DNA from 3 places in the Corynebacterium hesseae genome. Region 1 is predicted to be linked to each of the others. Evidence: predicted binding sites of a transcription regulator. Region 1 holds the regulator's gene; each other region holds the start of a gene.
The links. Region 1 encodes LexA, which represses DNA repair genes until DNA is damaged. Its sites were predicted from a motif close to CGAACANNTGTTCG; they were not measured.
Positions count from the first base shown of each region.

Region 2: R3O64_RS12705 (HNH endonuclease signature motif containing protein) is a predicted target of LexA. The motif match lies at 2,790-2,803, and genes of this name have one in related genera.
Region 3: R3O64_RS02400 (error-prone DNA polymerase) is a predicted target of LexA. The motif match lies at 4,315-4,328, and genes of this name have one in related genera.

Region 1 covers NZ_CP137211.1:1,644,300-1,651,889, forward strand. Annotated here, with positions in the region: gene hrpA (ATP-dependent RNA helicase HrpA) at 1-438, shown strand, start outside; gene nrdR (transcriptional regulator NrdR) at 435-893, opposite strand; gene lexA (transcriptional repressor LexA) at 1,650-2,372, shown strand; gene R3O64_RS07700 (DeoR/GlpR family DNA-binding transcription regulator) at 2,739-3,521, shown strand; gene ptsP (phosphoenolpyruvate--protein phosphotransferase) at 3,620-5,314, opposite strand; gene R3O64_RS07710 (1-phosphofructokinase) at 5,552-6,523, shown strand; gene R3O64_RS07715 (fructose-specific PTS transporter subunit EIIC) at 6,546-7,590, shown strand, end outside.
Region 2 covers NZ_CP137211.1:2,720,123-2,727,712, reverse strand. Annotated here, with positions in the region: gene R3O64_RS12725 (Rieske (2Fe-2S) protein) at 1-214, opposite strand, end outside; gene R3O64_RS12720 (hypothetical protein) at 267-491, opposite strand; gene R3O64_RS12715 (SdpI family protein) at 715-1,179, opposite strand; gene R3O64_RS12710 (dicarboxylate/amino acid:cation symporter) at 1,337-2,572, shown strand; gene R3O64_RS12705 (HNH endonuclease signature motif containing protein) at 3,023-4,141, shown strand; gene trpA (tryptophan synthase subunit alpha) at 4,367-5,197, opposite strand; gene trpB (tryptophan synthase subunit beta) at 5,197-6,411, opposite strand; gene trpCF (bifunctional indole-3-glycerol-phosphate synthase TrpC/phosphoribosylanthranilate isomerase TrpF) at 6,444-7,590, opposite strand, start outside.
Region 3 covers NZ_CP137211.1:480,210-487,799, reverse strand. Annotated here, with positions in the region: gene R3O64_RS02415 (PH domain-containing protein) at 1-353, opposite strand, end outside; gene R3O64_RS02410 (helix-turn-helix transcriptional regulator) at 412-672, shown strand; gene R3O64_RS02405 (hypothetical protein) at 680-1,153, shown strand; gene R3O64_RS02400 (error-prone DNA polymerase) at 1,159-4,296, opposite strand; gene R3O64_RS02395 (MetQ/NlpA family ABC transporter substrate-binding protein) at 4,461-5,351, shown strand; partial or broken gene R3O64_RS02390 (MetQ/NlpA family ABC transporter substrate-binding protein) at 5,387-6,293, shown strand; gene R3O64_RS02385 (methionine ABC transporter ATP-binding protein) at 6,400-7,443, shown strand; gene R3O64_RS02380 (methionine ABC transporter permease) at 7,440-7,590, shown strand, end outside.

The sequences.
Region 1 (7,590 bases):
CAGGCAGTCGTTGCAATTGCGCCAGGCCTGGCAGAGTATTCCAATCTGGATGCTGAGCTGAAGCACTGGGAGGGGCCGGCCATCGATGATATTCGGGCCCAGCTCAATTTCCTGTTGCCCGCGCACGCCATCACCGTCCACGGAATCCAACATCTGCGCCATTTACCGCGCTATATCCAGGCCGCGCGCATCAGGCTTGAGGAAATGAACGTGGATCCGGACCGCGATGCTGACCGGCAGGCAGACGTCGACGAGGCCAAAGCCTATGTGGCCAATCGGTTGCGTTCCCTGCCTCCTGGCCGCGAAAAGACGCGAGAGGTTAAAGACATCTACTGGATGATTGAGGAACTGCGCGTATCGCTCTTCGCACAACGCCTGGGCACTGCCCACGCGGTGTCTTTGAGGAGAATCCAAAAGGCAGTGGATAAATTACGCTAAAAGCTATCGCGGTCGCGCCGACGCATGAGGCGGATTTCTGATTCAAAGTCGTCGGCGCTTTCAAAAGACTTATACACGGACGCAAAGCGCAGGTAGGCCACTTCATCGAGATCTCGCAGAGGTTCCAGGATGGCAAGGCCGATGTCATTGGCGTTGACTTGCGAGGAGCCGTGACTGCGCACGGTCTCTTCAACTTCTTGAGCGAGCTTCTTCAAAGCATCATCGCTAACGTCGCGCCCCTGGCATGCGCGTTTGACGCCTCGGATCAGCTTGTCGCGACTGAAAGGCTCAGCCAAGCCATTTCGCTTGACTACTGACAAGACTGCCTTCTCGATGGTGGTGAAGCGACCTTTGCACGCGGCGCATTCGCGACGCCGCCGGATCGAGGTTCCGCTGTCGATTACGCGCGAGTCAATAACGCGTGATTGTTCGTTGTGACAGAACGGGCAATACACAGTGCCGTATCCTTCCTTTCGACCAATGCGCACATGCTGCTGGCCCAAGGAATTCTAGCGCGAAGACACGACCGTCGTGGTCGAAGAGGTGCTCGCACTGTCAACCTCACTATCGATACTGAGGCCACCCCATACTGTGCCGATGAATACCGCGGCGCCAAAGACTGCTCCGAGCACATAGTTACCTACGTTCGACCGACTACGACGGCTGCCCGATGTTGCCCCGGCGGCCGAAACCTGGGAATTCACCGGAATTTCTGGACGGCACTGTGTTCTATCGTTTACGGCAAGAGTTCGAACACGAGACGGCCCATATGGAAGGTTGCGCGGGGCATCAGACGTGAGCGACCGAGACTGAGCGGGATCCCAGACCGCCGCTGGCGGCACTAGCACAGTCCGATTGCTAGACTTCTCGAGGGCCACCCCGCGCAGTACAGAGGCATTGTTTAATGCGATAGCCATGACGGTTCCTTTCTAGGTCTTCCTTATTCATTGAGACAATGCCCGAAGTGTACGAACCAAGCCCGACATCTTCGAACATCACCTTCGATCAACCGTTCGATTTGGTGTGTATGTTCGATTTATAGCAGGCCTTCGAATATTTGTCCACACTCGGGCGGCGTTAGTCGAACATTTTTTCTTTCCGTGCTAAAAAGGGAAGCGGAAGTATCACCAGCAGCCCACTCCCACTTATGTCCGGCACGCCAAAGCCGCGCACATCAACTCTGCACATCCCGACAGTTCCTAGGAGCAAGAATGGCCCGCAATCCGAAGCGAAGCGACCACCCTTCCCTCGATTCACTTTCCCCTCGCCAACGCCGCATCTTGGAAGTAATCCATGACGCCGTAATGTTGCGCGGCTATCCGCCAAGCATCCGCGAAATCGGTGACGCAACAGGCCTCCAGTCCACCTCGTCCGTGGCCTATCAGTTAAAGCAGCTGGAAGAGAAGGGCTTCCTTCGCCGCGATCCAAACAAGCCACGAGCTGTTGATGTGCGCCATTTCCCCGGCGCCGACGACCCCAAAAAGCCCGGACGAAAGACCGGGCAGGCAATCGCACCATCGGGAACCTCCACCCCTGACGCACCCGAAGACGCCGCCACCCCAAACTACATTCCTGTTGTGGGCCGCATTGCTGCTGGTTCCCCCATCACCGCCGAGGAGAACATCGACGCCTACTTCCCCATGCCGGGTGAAATCCTAGGCAGCGGCGAACTATATATGCTGCAAGTCGTGGGAGATTCAATGCAGGATGCAGGAATCCTCAACGGGGATTGGGTTATTATTCGCTCGCAGTCTGTTGCAGAAGAAGGCGAGTTCGTAGCCGCACTTTTGGATGGCGAAGAAGCGACCGTGAAGGAATTTCACCGAGATTCCTCCGGTGTATGGCTCCTCCCCCACAATGACGCTTACTCACCCATCAAGGGCGATGAAGCCGAAATCATGGGCAAAGTAGTATCCGTGTTCCGCAAACTCTAGAAACCATCCACCTCAGCGCTCCCTCAGGCCTTCCCCGCTCCACACCAATCACCCACTCGGTGCGGGCGAACCGGACTGGGGGATTGTTTCTTTTTACCCCCTTGTGTGTGTACATGCCCGATTTCGACCGTTTTAGCGTCCGAGATCACACATTCGGATACTTGCAGTACAACCGTAGGTTTTAGTGACTAAGGCACGCGTTCGATGTGAGCTTTTCTTTGTTTAGTTCCGTTTTGTTCGCATTCAGTGGGACAATAGAAGTATCGACACAACATCCGTTGTTCTTTTCGTTCACATGCCCCAGCCCCGTTTTCCTTCACCGGCGGGCGCAGTGACCACCACAGGCAGACTTCATTTGGAGGAACCATGTACGCAGAAGAGCGTCGCCGACAAATTGCGTCATTGACCGCTGTAGAAGGACGAGTCAATGTCACCGAGCTCTCCGAGCGCTTCGATGTCACCGCTGAGACGATTCGCCGCGATCTCGCAGTCTTGGACCGAGAGGGAGTTGTGCACCGAGTTCATGGCGGTGCAGTCGCCTCCCAATCCTTCCAGACCGCCGAATTCACCCTTGATACTCGCCAACGTTCGGCCACGGGCGCCAAAATGGCAATCGCACGCGCCGCACTGGAGCAGCTTCCCGACGGCGGCAGCATCTTTCTCGATGCCGGAACCACCACGAATGCGCTTGCCGATCTCATAGGCCAGCGCTACTCGGCCGGGCAATTCAGCATTGTGTCGAATAGTCTCCCGATCGCTCTTTCACTAGCCAGCAACGGGGTATCTGACGTCCAGCTGCTGGGTGGCACCGTGCGCGCGATTACCCAGGCCGTCGTCGGTGACACTGCGCTTCGCACCATGGCCCTGATGCGTGCCGACGTCGCCTTCATCGGAACCAATGCGCTAACCATTGACCACGGGCTCTCTACGGCCGATTCGCAAGAGGCGGCTATCAAGTCAGCATTCGTCACCAATGCACACCGCGTTGTCGTGCTGTGTGATTCATCGAAGTTGGGCAATGACTACTTGGTCAGCTTTGCATCACTCGATGAGATTGATGTCGTCATTACCGACGCCGCCGCCCCCGATTCCTACGTTGAGGCTCTGCGCGAGCACGGCATCGAAGTGATTGTCGCCGCGGACAAGTAGGCGGTTTCACCAATAGATCAATTCAGCACCCATAGATCAATTCAGGAGGTGTGCACCCCGCATGATGAGGGCGCACACCTCCTGTGCAATTCAGCGCTCTAAGCGGACTGGTATTCCTCCAGCAGCGCAATCACTGCGGCACGAGCGTCCGCTGGGCTTTCGGCGTTGACAGCCGCCTCTGCCATCTTCTGGCACTGCTCAAGGCTGAGCTCAGCCAGCTGCGAACCGACGCCAGCCACCGCAGTCGACGCCGCCGACAGCGAAGTCACACCGAGGCCAGTCAACACGCAGGCAAGCATGGGATCAGCTGCGGCTTCGCCGCAGACGCCAACCGGAACGTTGTTATCGCGCCCCACCACGCAGGTGTGCTGAATCAGGCGAAGGACAGCAGGCTGCCATGGATCGGTCAAGTAGGCCAGCTGCGGCGACAGACGGTCCGCGGCCATGGTGTACTGCGTCAGATCATTGGTACCAATGGACACGAAATCGAGATGCGGCATGATGGTATCCGCCATCAAGGCTGCGGCGGGAACCTCAATCATCGCGCCGGCGGTCAAACCGCGCTCGCGGCACAGACCAGCGAACCATTTCGCTTCCACTGCGGTAGCCACCATCGGCGCCATAACCCACGTCGTAGCCCCATCTCCGCGCTTTTCCGCGGCCTGGGCGATAGCGTCGAGCTGACGAGTCAACAGCGCCTCGTTGTCGCGGGCGATGCGCAAACCACGAACGCCCAATGCGGGGTTTTCTTCCGAGTCCAAGGTGGCATAGGAAATCGGCTTATCCGAACCGGCGTCGAGCGTGCGAACGACGACCTTGGACTCCGGGAAAGCGTTGAAAACCTTGCCGTAGATGCGCGCTTGCTCCTCGACGGTCGGTTCCTCGCTGGCAGAGAGGAAGGACAACTCCGTGCGGTATAGGCCAATGCCTTCTGCCTGCGAGTCAGAGGCGATGCGGGCTGCGTTTCCGTCAGCAACGTTGGCCAGCAACTGCACGCGATGGCCATCCTTGGTCTGGGCTGGTCCCCGCCACTGGGCAACTCGTGCCGCCTTCTCACGGTATTCCTCCACGGCCTTCAGCGCGGAGGCACGATCTGCACCGAGGGACACCGATCCTACGGAGCCATCAACGAAGAGCTGGGTGCCTGCCTCAATCGTTCGCAGCTTAGCGCCCACTGCCACGATGCAGGGAAGATCAAGCTGGCGAGCAATAATCGCGGTGTGGCTGGTTGGCCCGCCAAGCTCGGTCACGAGCGCCTTGATGTGGGTGGTGTCCAAGGTAGCAGTATCCGCCGGGGCTAGATCGTCAGCCAGCAGTACAGCCTCCCCTTCGACCATGGGCAGACCCGGCTCTTGCTCACCGCGCAGCTGAGCAATCACTCGATCGCGCACGTCCTTGAGGTCCGTCGTGCGCTCAGCCATGACGCCACCGGCGGCCTCAAACATGGTGACAAACCTGTCCGTGGCCCCCACAACTGCATACTCGGCGTTCTTACCGCCGCGAATACCCTTGCGCACTGCCTTGTGCCAGCCTCGGTCCTTGACCATTCCGGCGGTTGCGCCAAGAACTTCAGCCGCTTGGCCTTCGGCCCCAGCTGCACGCTGTTCCAACCGGCTAGCAACCATATCTACCGCTTCGAGGAAGCGATCGTATTCGGCATCACGTTGCTCTTCCGCCACGGTTTCTCCAGCCGTGGGCAGTTCTGGGCGTGGGCGGACCCACACCGCCTCAGCGTATGCAACGCCAGCGACGACGCCGGTGCCTTTAATGATGGATGGGGATGCGTTTTCCATGACACATTTCCTTACGGAGACGATGTTTTCTCTTTCCAGATCATCACAAGTCGGCCAAAAATGCAACGAAACCCACAGTGATTCCATTGACATTCGGACACATACGGGCAATAATCAACATTAAGCAACATTAATTTCACGCTGACAACGGGCAATCCGCACCGAAGCTCTTGTTCACGCCGCTGAGGCGCGTTTGCCCCAAATATACGCACTCCGCGAAAGGGGACATTCTCCACGATGATCCTTACTTTGACCCCCAACCCGAGCATCGACGCCACCGTGCGCTTGAACGAGGAACTCGAACCTGGTGCTGTTCACCGCGCCGGATCCGTCTCCAGCGTTGCCGGTGGTAAAGGCGTCAACGTTACGCACGCGGTAACGCTCGCCAACGTCGACAGCCTGGCGCTGCTCCCCGCCGTTGCCTCCGATCCTTTCTTGGCCCTCGCGGCCGAGGCATCGATACCCGTGCAGGCCGTGCCCACTCACAGCGCGGTGCGCACCAACACCACTCTGACAGAGCCGAATGGCCGCACGACCAAGCTCAATGGCCCCGGCGCCACGCTCGATGCGGACGTGCAGCAAGCCGTTGCACAGGAACTCGCAGAACACTGCGCCGACGCCGAGTGGTTAGTCATGGCAGGCTCTCTCCCCCAAGGCGTTCCCACCGACTGGTACACGCAGCTCATCCGGGTAGCCCGCGAAGCCAACCCTGATCTGCGCATAGCCGTCGATACCTCTGATGCGCCCATGGTGGCTCTCGGTGACAACCTCGAAGTAGCCAGCCCCGACCTCATAAAGCCAAACGGCCTCGAGCTGGGCCAGCTTGCAGGTGTCGATGGTCAGGCCCTTGAGGCCGCCGCCGAAGACGGCGACTTCAGCGGAGTGGTTGAGGCCGCGAGGGTCGTCGTCAAGCGCGGCATCCCCGAGGTTCTTGTCACCCTGGGCAGCGCTGGCGCGGTGCTGGTCACGGCCAATGAAGCATGGGCTGCTACTCCCCCGCCGATTACCCTGCGCTCCACCGTGGGTGCCGGCGATTCTTCGCTCTCCGGCTATATCCTCGCCCGCCGCTCCGGCGCCTCGTACCCCGAGGCCCTGCGCCAGGCTGTGGCCTACGGTTCAGCAGCCGCAGCACTCCCGGGAACCCAGATTCCAACCCCCGAAGAACTAGATATCGAACACACGACGGTTTCTGCCGTCACCGACCTTTAGTAGTACTGAGGAGTACCTACCGATGTCATCACGACTCATCACCACCGACCTCGTGGCGCTCGACGCCGACTTCGGTGACAGCATCGAATCAGTCATTACCAATCTGGCCTCGCTTGTTCACGACACCGGCCGCGCTACCTCCGTGGACGAGCTGGCAGGCCCGGCCATCGCGCGTGAAGCCAAAGCCGGCACCGGTGTCCCCGGCGGCGTTGCCATCCCACACTGCCGCTCTGCTGCCGTGTCTGAACCCACCCTGGCCTTCGCCCGTCTCTCGCGCGGGGTCGACTTCTCGGGCCCCGACGGGGACGCCCACTTGGTATTCCTCATCGCCGCTCCGGAAGGCGGCGGCAAGGCCCATCTGAAGATTCTCTCGAAGCTCGCTCGCGCGCTGGTGAAGAAGGACTTCCTGGAAGCCCTTCGAACTGCGAAGACCAAAGAAGAGATCGTCTCCCTCGTCCTCGACGTTGTCAACGCAGAAAAGCCGAAGAAAAAGGCTGCGGCCACCGAATCAGCACCCACTGCAGGTGCGAGTGCAGCGGCAGCGGCTCCTGCTTCGAGCAAGGCTGCAGAGTCGAAGAAGACGCGCATCGTGGCCGTCACCGCATGCCCGACCGGCATTGCTCACACGTACATGGCTGCCGACGCCCTCACCCAAACCGCCGAGGAACGCGACGACGTCGAGCTCACCGTGGAGACCCAGGGGTCCTCCAACAACACCTCTGTTTCGGCAGACACGATTGCGGCTGCCGACGCCGTGATTTTCGCTACCGACGTGGGCGTTCGTGACCGTGAGCGCTTCGCCGGCAAGCCGGTCATCGAATCTGGCGTCAAGCGCGCCATCAACGAACCGGGCGTGATGATCGATGAGGCCATCGCCGCCTCGAAGAACCCCAACGCGCACAAGGTGGCAGGAACTGCCGGCGCTTCCTCCTCTAGCGCTGAGGAAGATGGCCAGGGTCTGGGCTGGGGCAAGCGTATTCAGCAAGCCATCATGACCGGCGTTTCTTACATGGTTCCGTTTGTTGCCGCGGGCGGCCTCCTCCTGGCACTGGGATTCCTCTTCGGCG
Region 2 (7,590 bases), 1.1 Mb from region 1:
GGGAACCCTGGTGCGGGCAGGTCTGCGAATATGCTTTGAACTCTCCCTCGGTGGGTTGAGCGAAGATCACCTTGTCTACAATGATGGCGGAGCCAACGGGGATTTCCGTCGCTGCGACTTCCGCGGAAGGCTCCTTGCCACAGGCGGCGAGGTAGGCCCCAGCAAAGGTAGTCGCAGTACCGAGCAGGAAAAGGCGGCGTGAACACGTAGTCATGTGGATTACTCTATCTGATTCAGCGGCAGTGTAGGGAGAGGACAATGTGCTGTTAGCTAAGTTTGCCGTCCCACACGGGAAGCTCCTCTTCCCTGCTGCCGCTGAAATCGTAGGCACCGTATGATGTGCCGACATCGCTATAGATCGTCCCAGCTTCGTTGTGTGCTCCGCGACGTTCTCCGGCGAGTGCATACGTGGCCCCCGCGCCGAGGATGCTGAGGCTGAGCGCTGTTGCAGCGACGAGCCGTAGCGCTTTAGTTTTGGTGTTCTTGGTCATGAACACGATCGTGCGCCGCCCGACTCCTGTTGTCACGTCACATTGCCGTGTTCCCACGTAATTGATGTTTAGCTCTCAGTGCTCGCACAGGACAAAGAAAGGTGGCCACACCAATCATCGGGTCTACCCGGTGTTGAGCTGGCCACCTAAAATATAGTTTGTGATGAAATCATATGGGGACTTCTGTTTGCTCAGAATACGTCACTGTGCTGAAAAAGCCGCTCTAGTCTCGGCCCGTTTTATCGGCGTGTTGTGCCGCGGCACGGATCGCGGAGACGTCGACAGCCGGCGCCTCTCCCCCGCAGCCGCCGTCGCCACAGTTGCAGGAATCGCCGCAACCATCGTCGTCTTTATGGGCTTGGTCCCACAGGTAGGCCGCGCGGGCACCCATGTTGGAGCCGATGGAGAGCGCGAGGACAGCTACGACGGCTGTGAGTGCGGGGATTAGCCACATCCAACCTTCAGCGCGAAGCGCGATAACACCACCGAAAACGAGAGCGATCCCTCCCAGGAACCAGAACGGGCCCGCAAGAGCGTGGGCGTTGTCCCATGCCTCCCGGGTTTTGCGGATCTCCGCGAGGCGCAATCCAACAACACTGTTGCCGGGGAGTTTACGGAGTGTGGCAAGGCCGCCGACGATGATGAGGACCGCGGCAAGGACGAGGAAGATGATTCCGACTACGAGCATGCGTCTAAGTCTATCCCGCCTCCTAGCTAGCGAGAAAGCTGGTTCAATTTATTCGTTTCGTGCTGTAATATACATTTCGTGTCGCTTGGTAGATAAATAAGCGTTTATCGCCGGGCGAGAAACTCGTAGTGGTATCAACCATAGAAAAGACTCAATCATGACATTCAAGAGTGTTCTCAACTCTCTGCTGTTCAAGATCCTCGTAGCGATAGTCTTGGGCATCATAGTTAGCCAATTTGCGCCGGAATGGTTCGGCAGGGCCTTCGCAACATACAACGGACTGTTCTCGAATTTTCTTGGCTTCTTCATTCCCATTCTCATTCTTGCTCTCGTGGCACCGGCAATCGCGGGCCTCGGGCGCGGCGCCGGCAAGTGGCTGGGTATTACTGCCGGGATTGCATATGGTTCCACTATCGTGGCAGGCCTCGTTGCCTACGGTTTGACCCAGGTCCTGTACCCCACGTTGCTTGGTGGGCAGACGCTCAACACTGATGTTGCTGACATCGATGCCGGAGCGCTCGAGCCCTACTTCACCGTTGAGATGCCGGCTCCATTCGAAGTTATGACGGCGCTGCTGTTGTCCTTCTGCGTTGGCGTGGCGATGACCACTGTGAAATCCGACAATCTTTACGCGATTACTAAAGAATTTGAGAACGTCGTCATCAAGGTGATCTGGGGCTTTGTGATTCCCCTCCTGCCGTTCTATATCTTTGGCATGTTCCTCTCCTTGGGCATGAATGGCAACATCGGGACGGTGCTGGTTGCCTTCGCCAAGGTTCTTTTGCTTGCGGTCCTCATGACGCTGGTTTACCTCGTGCTTCAATACATCATCGCCGGCGCAATTGCGGGTAAGAATCCATTCCGCGCATTGAAGAACATGACACCGGCCTACTTCACCGCGTTGGGTACTTCCTCTTCGGCGGCGACGATTCCGGTGACGTTGGACGCCGCGTTGAAGAACGGCATTTCCAAGCCCGTTGCTGGCTTCGTTATCCCCCTCTGTGCGACCATCCACCTTTCTGGTTCGATGATCAAGCTGACGTTGTACGCCTTCGCGATTGTGTACATGGCTGATGGTATGGAAGCAGATTTGGGTAAGGCCTTGGGCTTCATCCTGCTTCTTGGAATCATGATGATCGCGGCCCCCGGTGTTCCGGGCGGTGCCGTGATGGTTGCCGTTGGTCTGTTGCAATCCAATATGGGCTTTGATGATTCGATGGTGGCACTGATGATTGCCGCTTACATCGCTATCGATTCCGTGGGTACGGCCGCGAACGTTACTGGCGACGGCGCTATCGCCATGATTGTTGACCGTTTCGCTCGCAATAAAATTGATGGGTTGGAGGCCGAGGCCGACGCCTCTGCTGCCGACGAGGAGCTCAGCAGAGCTTAGGTTTCAAGCTTAGGTTTCACGTGAAACCCTGAAAGCTTCCCCCTCCCCTAGCTTGCGTTCCATTTCTGGTCTATACGTCTAGACCAATCAACTGGAAAGTTGGCCGCGGGAGGGGGATTTTTGTATGCCTGGTTGCCGACGTCGCGGGCCGCTCGGTCGTGCAAGGAGCTCCCAAAAACTCCGACGAAAACCGAGATGACTCTTGTGGGACGAGCTTAGAACATGTATTCTAAAGGTGGGAGTGGGGGAAGCAATTATCCGGCTAATTTAGGGATGCAGCTCCCCATGGGAATCACAACAAATTCTTCAACCTCGGTACCTACTGCGTATTTTTCTCACTCAAACCCGCATGATCCAGAATGTATGGCGGGTCAACTCATGCGAAGAATAGAGTATGAGTTTTGGTCACGTGTCCAGCCACCGCTCGACGCAGATTCAGACACTGCATTTATGACCCTTGGTCAAAAGACGGGAAAGTCTCCGGCACATGTGGCGCGGAATGTCATGGGGCTTATTCGTCTCAGTGAATTGCCGAAGGTGAAGGCGATGCAAGACTCTGAATACGTACTCGATATGCAAGCCTTGGTTGCTATTGATCAAGTACTGGCAAAGCTGGGCAACCCTATTGCTTCAGTTATCTCAGAGATCGATAGTCAATTGGCGGCGTGGCTAACACCGACTAAACCCAACCAGGTCTTTCCCAGCGCAGAAAAGATTCGGCGCAAGGTACGCGACATTGCTAAGGTCTTGGATGATTCAATCGCGTTCCGGGATAAGCGGAAGAAGAATCGGTATTCACTCCTCACCCGGGGAGAACGTGCCTCGATCGAGTTAGAGGTCGATAGTAACGTCGGCGTCGTAATCCACGAGACAATCAAGCTGGCCGCAAAGGAGCATGACGTCTCAATGGCGGATGCCTTAGTTCTCCTCATTACGGGCAAGATTCAGCCGGAGGCTGGAAAAGTCGTTGTGCATGAATTCAAAGCCACTGACGTGGAGGGAGCGCCGGTCTTTGTTCAGGGACACGGCTGGACCGGTGAAGGAGTCCCAGCGTCGAGGACTGTGACGAGAGACTTTAGTGAAGCACCAGAACCGTGCGAAGGCTACCAGCCCTCAGATGTCACGCGAAAGTATGTCGAGGGGCGCGACGGGACCTGTCGGGCGCCTGGCTGTAATCGACCGGCGTGGACATGCCAATTGGACCACAGGATTAACTATGCCGATGGTGGCCCTACGCACCCGTCTAATTTGGTTGCCCTTTGCCAGCACCACCACAACATGAAAACTGACGGACGGGCTTTCTATATCCTGGACCCAGTTACTGGTGATGTTGTCTGGTTGTTTGAGGACGGCACCTGGGCGGTGACTGAAGCAACCGGTCCTCTGGCCCCGGCGTCTAAGGTGTGGGCACGAACCGTCGCGGAAGATGTCATTGCTCACCGGCGGAAGATGCACGAAGAGGCCAAAGCCTTGAAGGTTGAGCTTGATGGCGGAGAGTTGGTCGAAGTCTTCGACAGGACGGACCCGGCGGATCGCTACTCGAACGCATCCGATGATGTCCCCTTCTGAGGGCCAAGAGACTATCGCTGTTGGGGATTAGGGAATTAAGGAGGCTTTGGAAGGCACAGAAGGCGGCATTATTAGTGATTGCTGGCTACAACGACGGTAGCCGATGGGCTTGTGCATATGGAACACGCGCTGTTTCACGTGAAACGACCCCTTCCATCGTGATGCGTGGTGGCGCACGACGTGATGGAAGAGGCTGAGGTGGGTCAGGATTGTTCGGGAAAGCGCTTAGCCAACGGCACGCTTGGTAGCAGCCTTCATCTTGGATACGAAGTCGGTGACTGCAGAGGCGAGTCCGTCGGTGGGCTTGTTGTTCTCGTCGAGGTGAGCGTCGACAATCTTCGTTAAAGCAGATCCGGTGATGGCCCCAGCTGCGCCAGCGGAGATGGCATCGGCGACATGCTGAGGGGTTGAGATTCCGAAGCCAAGGAGAATCGGTGCCCCGCCGAAGCGTTTCACGTTGTTCACTACATCAACGAGCCCGCGGGTTTCCGATTCCTTCTCGGTGCCGGTGACGCCATCGCGCGAGATTGCGTAAATGTAGCCCCTCGAGTATTGAGCCACGCCCTGGAGGGTCTGCTCCGAGGCTTGTGCCGGGGCGATGAAGATCGGGTCAATGCCGGCCTTGTCGGCGGCGGCGACGAAAGGTGCGCCTTCGCGGACGGGGACATCGGGAAGCAAGATGCTATCAGCACCCGCTTCTTGAAACTCGGAGTAGAAGGTCTCCAACCCACGAGTGAAGGGAACATTGCCATAGATGAGCATGCCAATCGGAAGGTCTGGGAATTCGGCTCGAATCTGGCGGATTTGGGCGATGGCGGAATCAACCGTTGCCCCTCCTTCAAGCGCGCGGATGTGTGAGGCCTGAATGGTGGGACCATCGGCAACAGGGTCCGAAAAGGGGACGCCGAGCTCGAGTGCGTCGGCCCCGCCGGCGACGGCCGCGCGAACGATGTCGAGGGCAGTGTCCGGGTCGGGGTCGCTCAACATGATGAAGGGAACGAAGGCCCCTTCATTGCGGGCGGCAAGGTTGGAGAAGAGTTTCTCGTATCGGCTCATTACTTGTCCTCCGTGATCTTGAATTCGGGGTGCGCGTCGAGGGTGCGGCGGACGTGGTCGATGTCTTTGTCGCCGCGCCCGGAAAGGGAAACGATAATGGTGATGTCCTCATCTTTGCGCTTAAGCGCATAGGCCAGGGCGTGTGAGGATTCAAGGGCGGGAATGATGCCCTCGCGGCGGCTAAGGATTTGGAACGCTTCAAGTGCCTCCGCGTCGGTGATGCCGACATAGGTGGCGCGGCCCGTCTGCGCCAGGTGAGCATGCTGTGGACCGACGCCGGGGTAATCGAGGCCAGCGGAGATGGAATAGGACTCCTCAACTTGACCGTCGGCATTGCGCATGAGGTAGGAGCGGGCGCCGTGGAGAATTCCGATGGTGCCATTGTTGATCGTGGCACCGTGGTGTCCGGAATCGAGGCCCTCTCCCCCAGGCTCGGCGCCGACGAGCTCGACCGACTCCTCGTCGATGAAATCCGCGAACATGCCGATGGCATTGGAGCCGCCGCCGACGCAGGCGACGACCACGTCGGGAAGCCCGCCCGTGCGCTGAAGCATTTGGGCCTTGGCTTCCTCGGAAATCACCCTGTGGAACTCGCGGACAATCGTGGGGAAAGGATGGGGGCCGGCAGCGGTGCCGAGCAGGTAGTGGGATTCGTGGAACGTTGCGGTCCAATCGCGCAGCGCCTCATTAACGGCATCTTTGAGGGTGCCAGATCCGGAGTCCACGGGAATGACCTTCGCGCCCATGAGCTCCATGCGGTAGACATTGGGCTGTTGCCTCTCGACGTCTTTAGCGCCCATGTAGATGACGCACTCAAGATCGAGCAGCGCGCAGGCGAGCGCAGTCGCGGTCCCGTGCTGGCCCGCGCCGGTCTCAGCGATAATGCGGGTCTTTCCCATGCGCTTGGCCAAGAGCGCTTGGCCAATCACCTGGTTGGTCTTGTGGGCGCCGCCGTGGACGAGGTCCTCCCTCTTGAGGAAAATACGTGCCTTTCCACCGAGCTTGGTCGCCTCGGTGAGAGGGGTGGGACGGCCAAGGTAGTCACGAAGATAGCCGGACAGTTCTTTGCGGAAGGCGGGATCGTTTTGCGCTTCGACGAAGGCCTTCTCGAGTTGGTCGAGTGCGGGAATGAGAGACTCGGGAACAAATTGTCCGCCGAACTCGCCGAAATACGCGGGAAGGAGGGTTTCCCTGGCGTCCTGTGGGTTAGTCATGGTGTTCCTTTGGGTAGGGTTTGGGCTATGGGCTAATACGTAAAGTGACGAATGGTGTTGAAGGCCGTAGCGATGAGCGCGGTGTCCTTCCTGCCGTCTACCTCCACGCCGGAGTTGATGTCCAGTCCGGCTGTGCCGACGCGAAGCGCATCGCGAAGGTTCTCGGGTTTAAGGCCACCCGCGAGAAGTGCCTTATCTTTGACGTTGTCGGGAATTGTTGACCAATCGAAGGAGCTACCCGTGCCGCCGGCGCCAGCATCGAGGATGAGCATGTCGGAGGCGTCGGCAAGCGCAGAGGCGAGCACCGGGCCGTGTGGCGCCGTCATATCGATGGCGCGCCATATCTGCCGGTCCCCCGCTACAGCGCGGACGGACTCAATGAGTTGGAGCTCGGCCTCCGTGCTCCCCTGGTAAGGGGCATGGATCTGTAGGGCGGCAATGCCGTCGAAAGCGAGCTCTTCCCAGCCAGTGGTGCGGCGAGAGACCGCGACGTAGCTGAGATCGGGTTCGTGGGCGATGATGTCGAGCGCGGTTTCACGTGAAACACTGCGCGGCGATGCCTCTTCGAAGATGAGTCCTCCGTAGACTGCGCCGGCGGCGCGGGCGGCCTGAGCTGCAGACCACGCCGTAAGTCCGCAGACCTTATTGTGACCATAGACAAGCTCGCGTGCAGCACGATCGATATCAGGCGTACCCGTGAGTTGGGAGCCAACAAGGAATGCGTTGGCATGAGACCCAAGGCGGCGCACAGTCTGGTTGTTGCGGATGCCGGATTCCGAAACCATAACTTTGCCGGAGGGTACAAAGCGAGACAGGCGCTCGGAGCGGGTGAGATCGATGCTGAGGTCGTGGAGGTTGCGGTTGTTAATGCCAATGACGTCCACGCCAAAGGCGGTGGCGCGGTCGACCTCGTCCTCAGTGATCGCCTCAGTGAGAACGTCGAGCCCAAGGGAATCTGCTAGATGTTTGAGCTCTGCATAAGTCTCATCATCGACGCTGGACATCATGAGCAAAATGGCGTCGGCGCCAAAGTAACGCGCGGCATACACCTGGATCGGATCGATAATGAAGTCTTTGCACAAGACCGGCAGGTGCGTGGACAGCGCCACGGTTTGCAAATGGTCATAGTCACCACCGAAACGGTCCGGTTCACAGAGGACAGAGATGGCCGAGGCGTAG
Region 3 (7,590 bases), 1.2 Mb from region 1:
CTGGGCGACGCCGTGTGCAGTTTCACCTTTTTCAGCCCCATCGCCCGCTCGACGGGGCCGGCGGTGACGTCGACGAACTGGATGCGGCCGTAGGGCACGACGGTGAAGGTGTGCCAGATTTTTCCGCGGGTGACGAGCAATTCGTCGGCGGTTTCCTGCCAGCCCAGGTTTTTCACCTGCGCGGGGATGAGCCATAGTTCGTAAAGTGCCCACACGATAAGCGCGCCGGCGACCCAATAGAGCCAATCCCACCAGAAATATGCCGCCGCGGCCGCTAGGGCGGCGAGGATAATGTCCCAGCTCAAATTCGTGATGTAGCGGGCTTTCGTGAGTGACGGGGATACGGGGTTCATGCCAACACACTAACATGAACCCTTGACAAGTTGTTGGGTTTATATAACACTGTGGTGCATGTCCCCAAAGAAAAAGCCAACCCGCCCACTATTTAACCGGGTCCGCGTGCTTCGCGTTGAACGGGACATGACGCGCGCACAGCTTGCCGACACCATCGGGGTCAACCCCCAAACCATCGGCGCACTTGAGCGCGGCGACCACTCCCCAAGTCTGGATCTCGCCTTCAATATCTGCGAGGTCTTTGACTTACCCGTGGAAGCCGTGTTCTCCCGGACCGAATTCACTCCCATGTCCTCCGAAATCTACCGAAAGGACTAACTCGCTCATGTCCGCCGTCACCATTCCCGATTCCGTTAAGACCCGCAAGCGCTACATCACCCTGGCCGATCTCTCCTCCTGCCTCATCATCCTGTCCCTCCCCCTGCAGTTCTGGGACTCCTTTACCTCACTCATGGTGGCCTGCCTCGGAACGCTGCTCACCGCGCTGCTGACCGCCCGCCTGCGCGGAGCGATAGGTGCCGCAGACCTGCCCACGACGGAGCTCGATGAGTACCAAATGCAGCAGCACGTCGAAGCCCGCGACGACGGCCTCAAGTTCTCCCTCGCAGCACTCGTCATCTTGCTGCCAGTGACTGGCCTTATCGCCTGGGGTGCCCGAACCATGCCCATCATGGACGGCGTGTTCGTGTCCCAGCTCTACCTCAAGATCATCCTGCTGCTCATGGTGTGGGTGCCATTCTCGGTGGCCCGTTCCCTGGCGGGAAAGATGAACCGCGACGAGCTCATCTCAAAAGAATAAACCTCTTAGCGGAAATCCCGCGAGCCGCGCGAAAGGGCCTCGCCGAAGGCCAGCGGCTCCAGCTGGTCCGCGGCAACGGTGACCGCCCCGGAGGCATTCTGCACGATGCCGCGCACGATGAGCGCGGGCGCCGTCCGAGCCGTCACCTTATCCCGAGCCCACAGGCCGGGCGTAACCATCACGTTCATCAGCCCGGTCTCATCCTCTAGGCCGAAGAAGACCACACCGGCCGCGGTCTGTGGTCGCTGGCGGTGCGTGACCACCCCGGCGATGCGCACGCGGGTGCCATCCTCCACGCCCGGCAAATCCGCCGCCGATAGGATGCCGCGGGCCTGCAATTCCCCACGAACCTGCTCCATCGGCTGCTGGTTGTGGGTCACGCCGGTGCTCGCCACGTCCGCCGCCATGAGCTCAAAAGCGCTCATCCCTGGCAAGGACGGCGCCTCAATCGCAGACAGCCCCGGCAGCATCCCCGCCCGTTCCGTTGCGGCCACGCCCGCCTGCCACAATGCCTGGCGGCGGTCCACCCCAAAGACATCCAAGGCCCCCGCCACCGCGAGGGCCTCCACGTGATCGACGGTGAGATCGGCGCGGCGGGAGAGATCGGGGACGTCGACAAACGGCGCGGCCGCTTCAATTCGGTCGGCGGCCTTGTTCCCTAATCCCTTGATGAGGCTAAGCCCCAGGCGGATGCGCGCTTGACCGTCCGCGCCCACCACCACGCGCGCCTCGCGGCCCGACTCGTTGACGCTGACCGGCAGCACCTCCACGCCGTGGCGGCGGGCGTCCTGAATAAGCGACTGCGGCGAGTAGAAACCCATCGGCTGCGCGCGCAACAGGCCCACACAAAACTGCGCCGGGTAATAGCGCTTAAACCACGCCGAAAAGTACACCAAGGAGGCAAAAGACTGCGAGTGCGACTCCGGAAAGCCGTACGCGGCGAAGGCCACAATCTTGGCCCACAACTTGTCCGCCACTTCCCCGACAATCCCGTTGGCCTCCTCCAGACCCTCATAAAAACGCTGCTTGAGCGCCGCCATCTTGGCCGGCGAGCGCTTCGAACCCATCGCGCGCCGCAAGTCATCCGCCTCCGCGCCGCTGAACCCGGCGGCATCGACCGCAATCTGCATGAGCTGCTCCTGAAAAAGCGGAATCCCCAGCGTCTTGCCCAGGGACTTCTCCAGCACCGGGTGGTCATAGGTCACCGGCTCCTTGCCATCGCGGCGGCGCAGGTAGGGGTGCACCGACCCGCCCTGAATGGGACCCGGGCGGATGAGCGCGACCTCCACCACGAGGTCGAAGAAGACCCGCGGCTTGAGCCTCGGCAGCGTGCTCAGCTGCGCGCGCGATTCCACCTGGAACACGCCCACCGCATCCGCGCGGCAGAGCATGTCATAGACTTCCGGGTCAGCCAGGTCCAGCTCCCACAGGTTGACCACCCTGCCGGTGCTTTCCTCCACCAAGTCCATCATGTGATGCAGGGCTTCGAGCATGCCCAGGCCCAGCAGGTCGAACTTCACCAGCCCGGCCGCGGCACAATCATCCTTATCCCACTGCAGCACCGAGCGGTTTTCCATGCGCGCCCATTCCACGGGCACGACATCCGCAATTGGCCGGTCGCACAGCACCATGCCGCCGGAGTGAATGCCCAGGTGGCGCGGCTGCCCTATAAACTGCTCGGCCAAGGATTCAACGTCCGAAGGCGCGGGCGCGATCCCCTTCGACCAGGCATCGGCCGAACCCTGCGGGTAGCCCAACGCGCGGGCGGCATCCCGCAGCGCGCCTTTGCGGCGGTACGTAATCACGTTGGCCACCTGCGCGGCGCGCTCGCGGCCGTGCTTGGCATAGACGTACTGAATGACCTCCTCGCGCCGCCCCGATTCAATATCGATGTCAATATCCGGCGGGCCATCGCGGTCCGGGGATAGGAAGCGCTCAAAAAGTAGGCCCGCGGAAATCGGCTCCGCATTCGTAATCCCCAGCGCGAAACACACCGCCGAATTCGCCGCCGATCCGCGCCCCTGGCACAGGATATTCCCCCGTTTACAAAAGTCCACGAGGTCACACACGATGAGGAAGTAGCCGGGAAAGCCCAGCTGCTTGACGACGCCCAGCTCATACCGCATCTGCTCCCACGCCCGCTCCCGAATCTCCTTAGGCCGCGTGGCATAGCGCGCTGCCGCGCGCTCGAAGGTGAGGTGTTCTAGCCAGGACATCTCGGTATGGCCTTCCGGCACGTCGAAATCAGGCAGGTTTGGGGCCAGCGCCTCCCAGGTGAAGCTGCATTCCTCAAGGACGCGGACGGTCTCCGCAATAAGCTCGGGGCGCTCAGGAAGCAGGCGCGCCATCTGTTCCCCAGAACGCAGCCAGGACGAGCCCATGGGGTGGGAGTTGGGGGAGGCGTCGGCAAGCGCGAGGCGTCTAGACAAGGCTTGTTTGGCCCCGGCTAACCGCGCGTGTTCCCGTGTGGCGGCAGCCGGGTGGGCGGAAGCGATGGCGCGCGGAACCGGCAAGGAATCCAGCAGTAGGTGGTGGTCCGCATCCTCTGGGAGCTGGGTACATGCGTACTCCAGAACCATGCTGTCTATTTTTATTCCATCGACCAGATGATCGAAATGCTCCGACCACTCCCAGCCCACCAGGAAGAGGCACTCATCCTGCAGCAGCGCACCAATCTCCGGCAATGAAGGATAGGACACGACCCCCTTCTCCCCCGCCTCCATGTGGGCGCGGGCGATGAGCCGGGATAGACGCCGATAGCCCTCCGGGGTGCGCGCCAGAACGGTCAGCGGGGCCGGGTCGAGACTGAGCTCCGCGCCAAAGACGGCGGACAGCCCCACCTTGGCGGCGGCCTCCGCAAATTTCATGAGGCCATAGAATCCATCCCTATCTACCAGTGCAATCCCCCGCAAGCCCAGCTCGACGGCGCGCGCCACCAGCTCCTCCGGCTCGGAGGCGCCGTGGAGGAAGCTATACGAGCTCACCGCATGCAGCTCCGCGAAAGGCACGGCGGAATGCCCGGCCTCCGGCTCCTCCGCCGCCCCCGGAAGGTGGTTCACCGGTACCGGGATGGGCCCCGGACGGCCCGAGAGAATCCTCTCCACCCGGGACCACGGCAGCGCCTCACCCCCATTGAATCTCATAGCCCCACACACTATATTCGAACACGTATTCCAGTCAAGGTTTTCGTTGAACGAATACTCGGATAGACAAAGCGGTTCAATCGTTGCTAGTTTTTCGTGCAGTGCATACTCCTGCGGTGATACGACTTGCCGCACAAACCAAGAAGGGACACTAGGAACCCACTATGAGCATCCGTCGCGTACTTGCCGCCACCTCGGCAGCCGTCATCGCCGCAACCGGCCTGGTTGCGTGCTCCTCGGACTCCGCCGAGTCCGAGAACTCCGGTGAGGCCATTACCAAGGACTCCACCATCACCATCGGCACCACCGACGCCAACATGGAAGAGTGGGCCGTATTCCAGGACCTGGCCAAGGAGGCCGGCTTCGACGTCAAGCTGGAAAACTTCGCCGACTACAACACCCCGAACCAGGCTCTGGACCAAGGCAAGCTGACGACCAACAAGTTCCAGCACCTGAAGTTCCTGGCTGAATACAACAAGGGCAACGGCACCGACCTCGTCCCGCTGGCAGCTACCGAGATCTACCCGCTGGCCATCTACTGGAAGGACCACAAGGACCTCGGTGACGTCGAGGGCCAGGAAGTCGCCATCCCGAACGACTCCACCAACCAGGGCCGCGCCATCGGCCTGCTGGTCCAGGAAGGCCTGGTCACCCTCAAGGAGGGCAGCCCGCTGACCCCGACCCCGCTGGACATCGATGAGAAGAAGTCCAAGGTCAAGGTCACCCCGGTGGACGCCGCCCAGACCCCGGCCGCCTACGGTGAGGGCAAGCCTGCCGTTATCAACAACTCCTTCCTCGAGCGCGCCGGCATTGACCCGCAGTCTGCCGTTGCTCAGGATGACCCGGACTCCACCGAGGCCGAGCCTTACATCAACGTCTGGGCCGTGCGTGCCGACGACGCCGATAACGAAACCCTCCACGAGCTGGCCAAGCTGTGGAAGGACCAGAAGGTCACCGACGCGGTCCTGAAGTCCTCCGGCGACACCGCCGTGGCCGTGGACCGCTCCCAGGAGGAGCTCCAGGAGATTCTGGACCGCCTCGAGGAGCAGGTTTAAGCAGCCTTCACTGACTAACTAGCAAAGGACGAATCATGCGCATCCGCCGTCTCGTAGCAGCCGCTGTAGCTAGCCTCGCTGCCGCTACCAGCTTGGTCGCCTGCTCGTCTGCAAGCTCCGATTTCGCCGCTGGTACCGCCGAGGATCCCATCATCATCGGCACCACCGACGCCGAGCTTCCGGAGTGGGGCGTGCTCAAAGAACTCGCTGCTCAAGAAGGCATCGAGATCGAGATGAAGAGCTTTACCGACTACGCCACCCCCAACCAGTCATTGGCTGAGGGGAGCACGGACACCAACAAGTTCCAACACTTAAAGTTCCTCGCCGAGTACAACGTGGGCAACGGCACGAACCTTGTCCCGGTTGCGTCCACGCAGGTCTACCCCCATGCCTCTGTTCTGGAAGGGCCACGACAGCATCGACGGCATCGAGGGGCAGGACATCGCCATTCCGAATGACGCCACGAACCAGGGCCGCGCCATCAACCTGCTGGCAGCCAACGGTTTGCTGAAGCTCAAGGAAGAGGACAAGCTCACCCCGGATCCCGCCGATATCGACGAGTCCGCTTCCAAGGTGACCATCACCCCGGTCGATGCCTCCCAGACTCCGTCCGCCTTCGGCGAAGGCAAGCCTGCCATCATCACCAACTCCTTCTTCAAGCGTGCGGGTATCAACCCGGCCGACGCCGTGCTTTACGACGACCCGGAAAACCCCAACGCCGACCCGAAGATCCTGTTCGACCCCTACGTCAACGTATGGGCTGTGCAGGAAAAGGACAAGGACAATGAGAAGGTCAAGAAGCTAGCTGAACTCTACCTCTCTGATGAGGTGAAGGCCGCGGTGCAAGACACCACGGGTGGCACCACCATCTTCGTGGACAAACCACAGTCAGAGCTTCAGAAGATTCTGGAGCGCTTGGAAGAGGAAGCCTCCTCTAGCTAAGCGAATCTCCCTCACCCCCGCGCTCACGCTCGTTTGCGTGACCCGGGGGATTTTGCCCGTTACTCCCTGCTTATTCACTACACGGACACGTACAAAGGAAAACCACGTGACTGAACACACTGGCGCCCACCAGGGCACCCGGATTGAATTCCGCAACATCACCAAAGTCTTTAAGAACAAGAAAACCACCACCACCGCACTCGATAATGTCTCCCTGACCGTCGAGCCCGGCGAGATCATCGGCATCATCGGCTTCTCCGGCGCGGGCAAGTCCACGCTGGTGCGCATGATCAACGGCCTCGATAAGCCGACCTCAGGACAGCTGCTTCTCGACGGCACCGATGTCGTTCCCCTGCCCGAGTCCAAGCTGCGCGGCATCCGCCGCAACATCGGCATGATCTTCCAGCAGTTCAACCTCATGTCCTCCCGCACCGCGGCGGGCAACATTGAGTACCCGCTGAAGCTGCAGGGCGTCGAGAAGCAAGAGCGTAAGCAGCGCGTCCAGGAACTGCTGGAATTCGTCGGCCTGGCGGACAAGGGCGATAACTACCCGGAGCAGCTCTCCGGCGGCCAGAAGCAGCGCGTCGGTATCGCCCGCGCCCTGGCTAATAACCCTTCCCTGCTGCTGGCGGATGAAGCCACCTCAGCGCTCGACCCCACCACCACCCATGAGGTTCTCGACCTTCTGCGCAAGGTCAACCGCGATTTCGGCATCACCATCGTGGTCATTACCCACGAGATGGACGTCGTGCGCTCCATCGCAGACAAGGTCGCCGTCATGGAAGGCGGCCACGTTATTGAGTCGGGCAGCGTCTATGAGGTCTTTTCCAATCCGCAGACCAAGGTGGCGGAGAAGTTCGTGGCCACCTCGCTGCGCAACACACCGGACGTCGTCGAGGCCGATGATCTCTTGGCCCACGAGGGCCGCCTGTTCACCATCAACCTGACAGAGAAGTCCGGATTCTTCGATGCTGCGGGCAAGCTCGCGGACGAGGGCGTATCCATCGCCGTGGTCCACGGTGGCATCACCACCTTGCAAAAGCACTCCTTTGGCAAGATCACCGTCCGTCTCAACGGCCCGGACGCCGCCATCGAAGACTTCTACGCACACATGCAACGCACCACCGAGATTGAGGAGATCCAACGATGAACGTCACCTACCTCGCGCAGGCCAATTGGGACCGACTGGGCAGCACGCTTGTCGACGCCATCAAGGACACCCTCATCATGGTCGCCACGACCCTGGTGCTCGCCGGCATCATCGGCCTCGTGCTGGGCATCCTGCTCTACACCACGC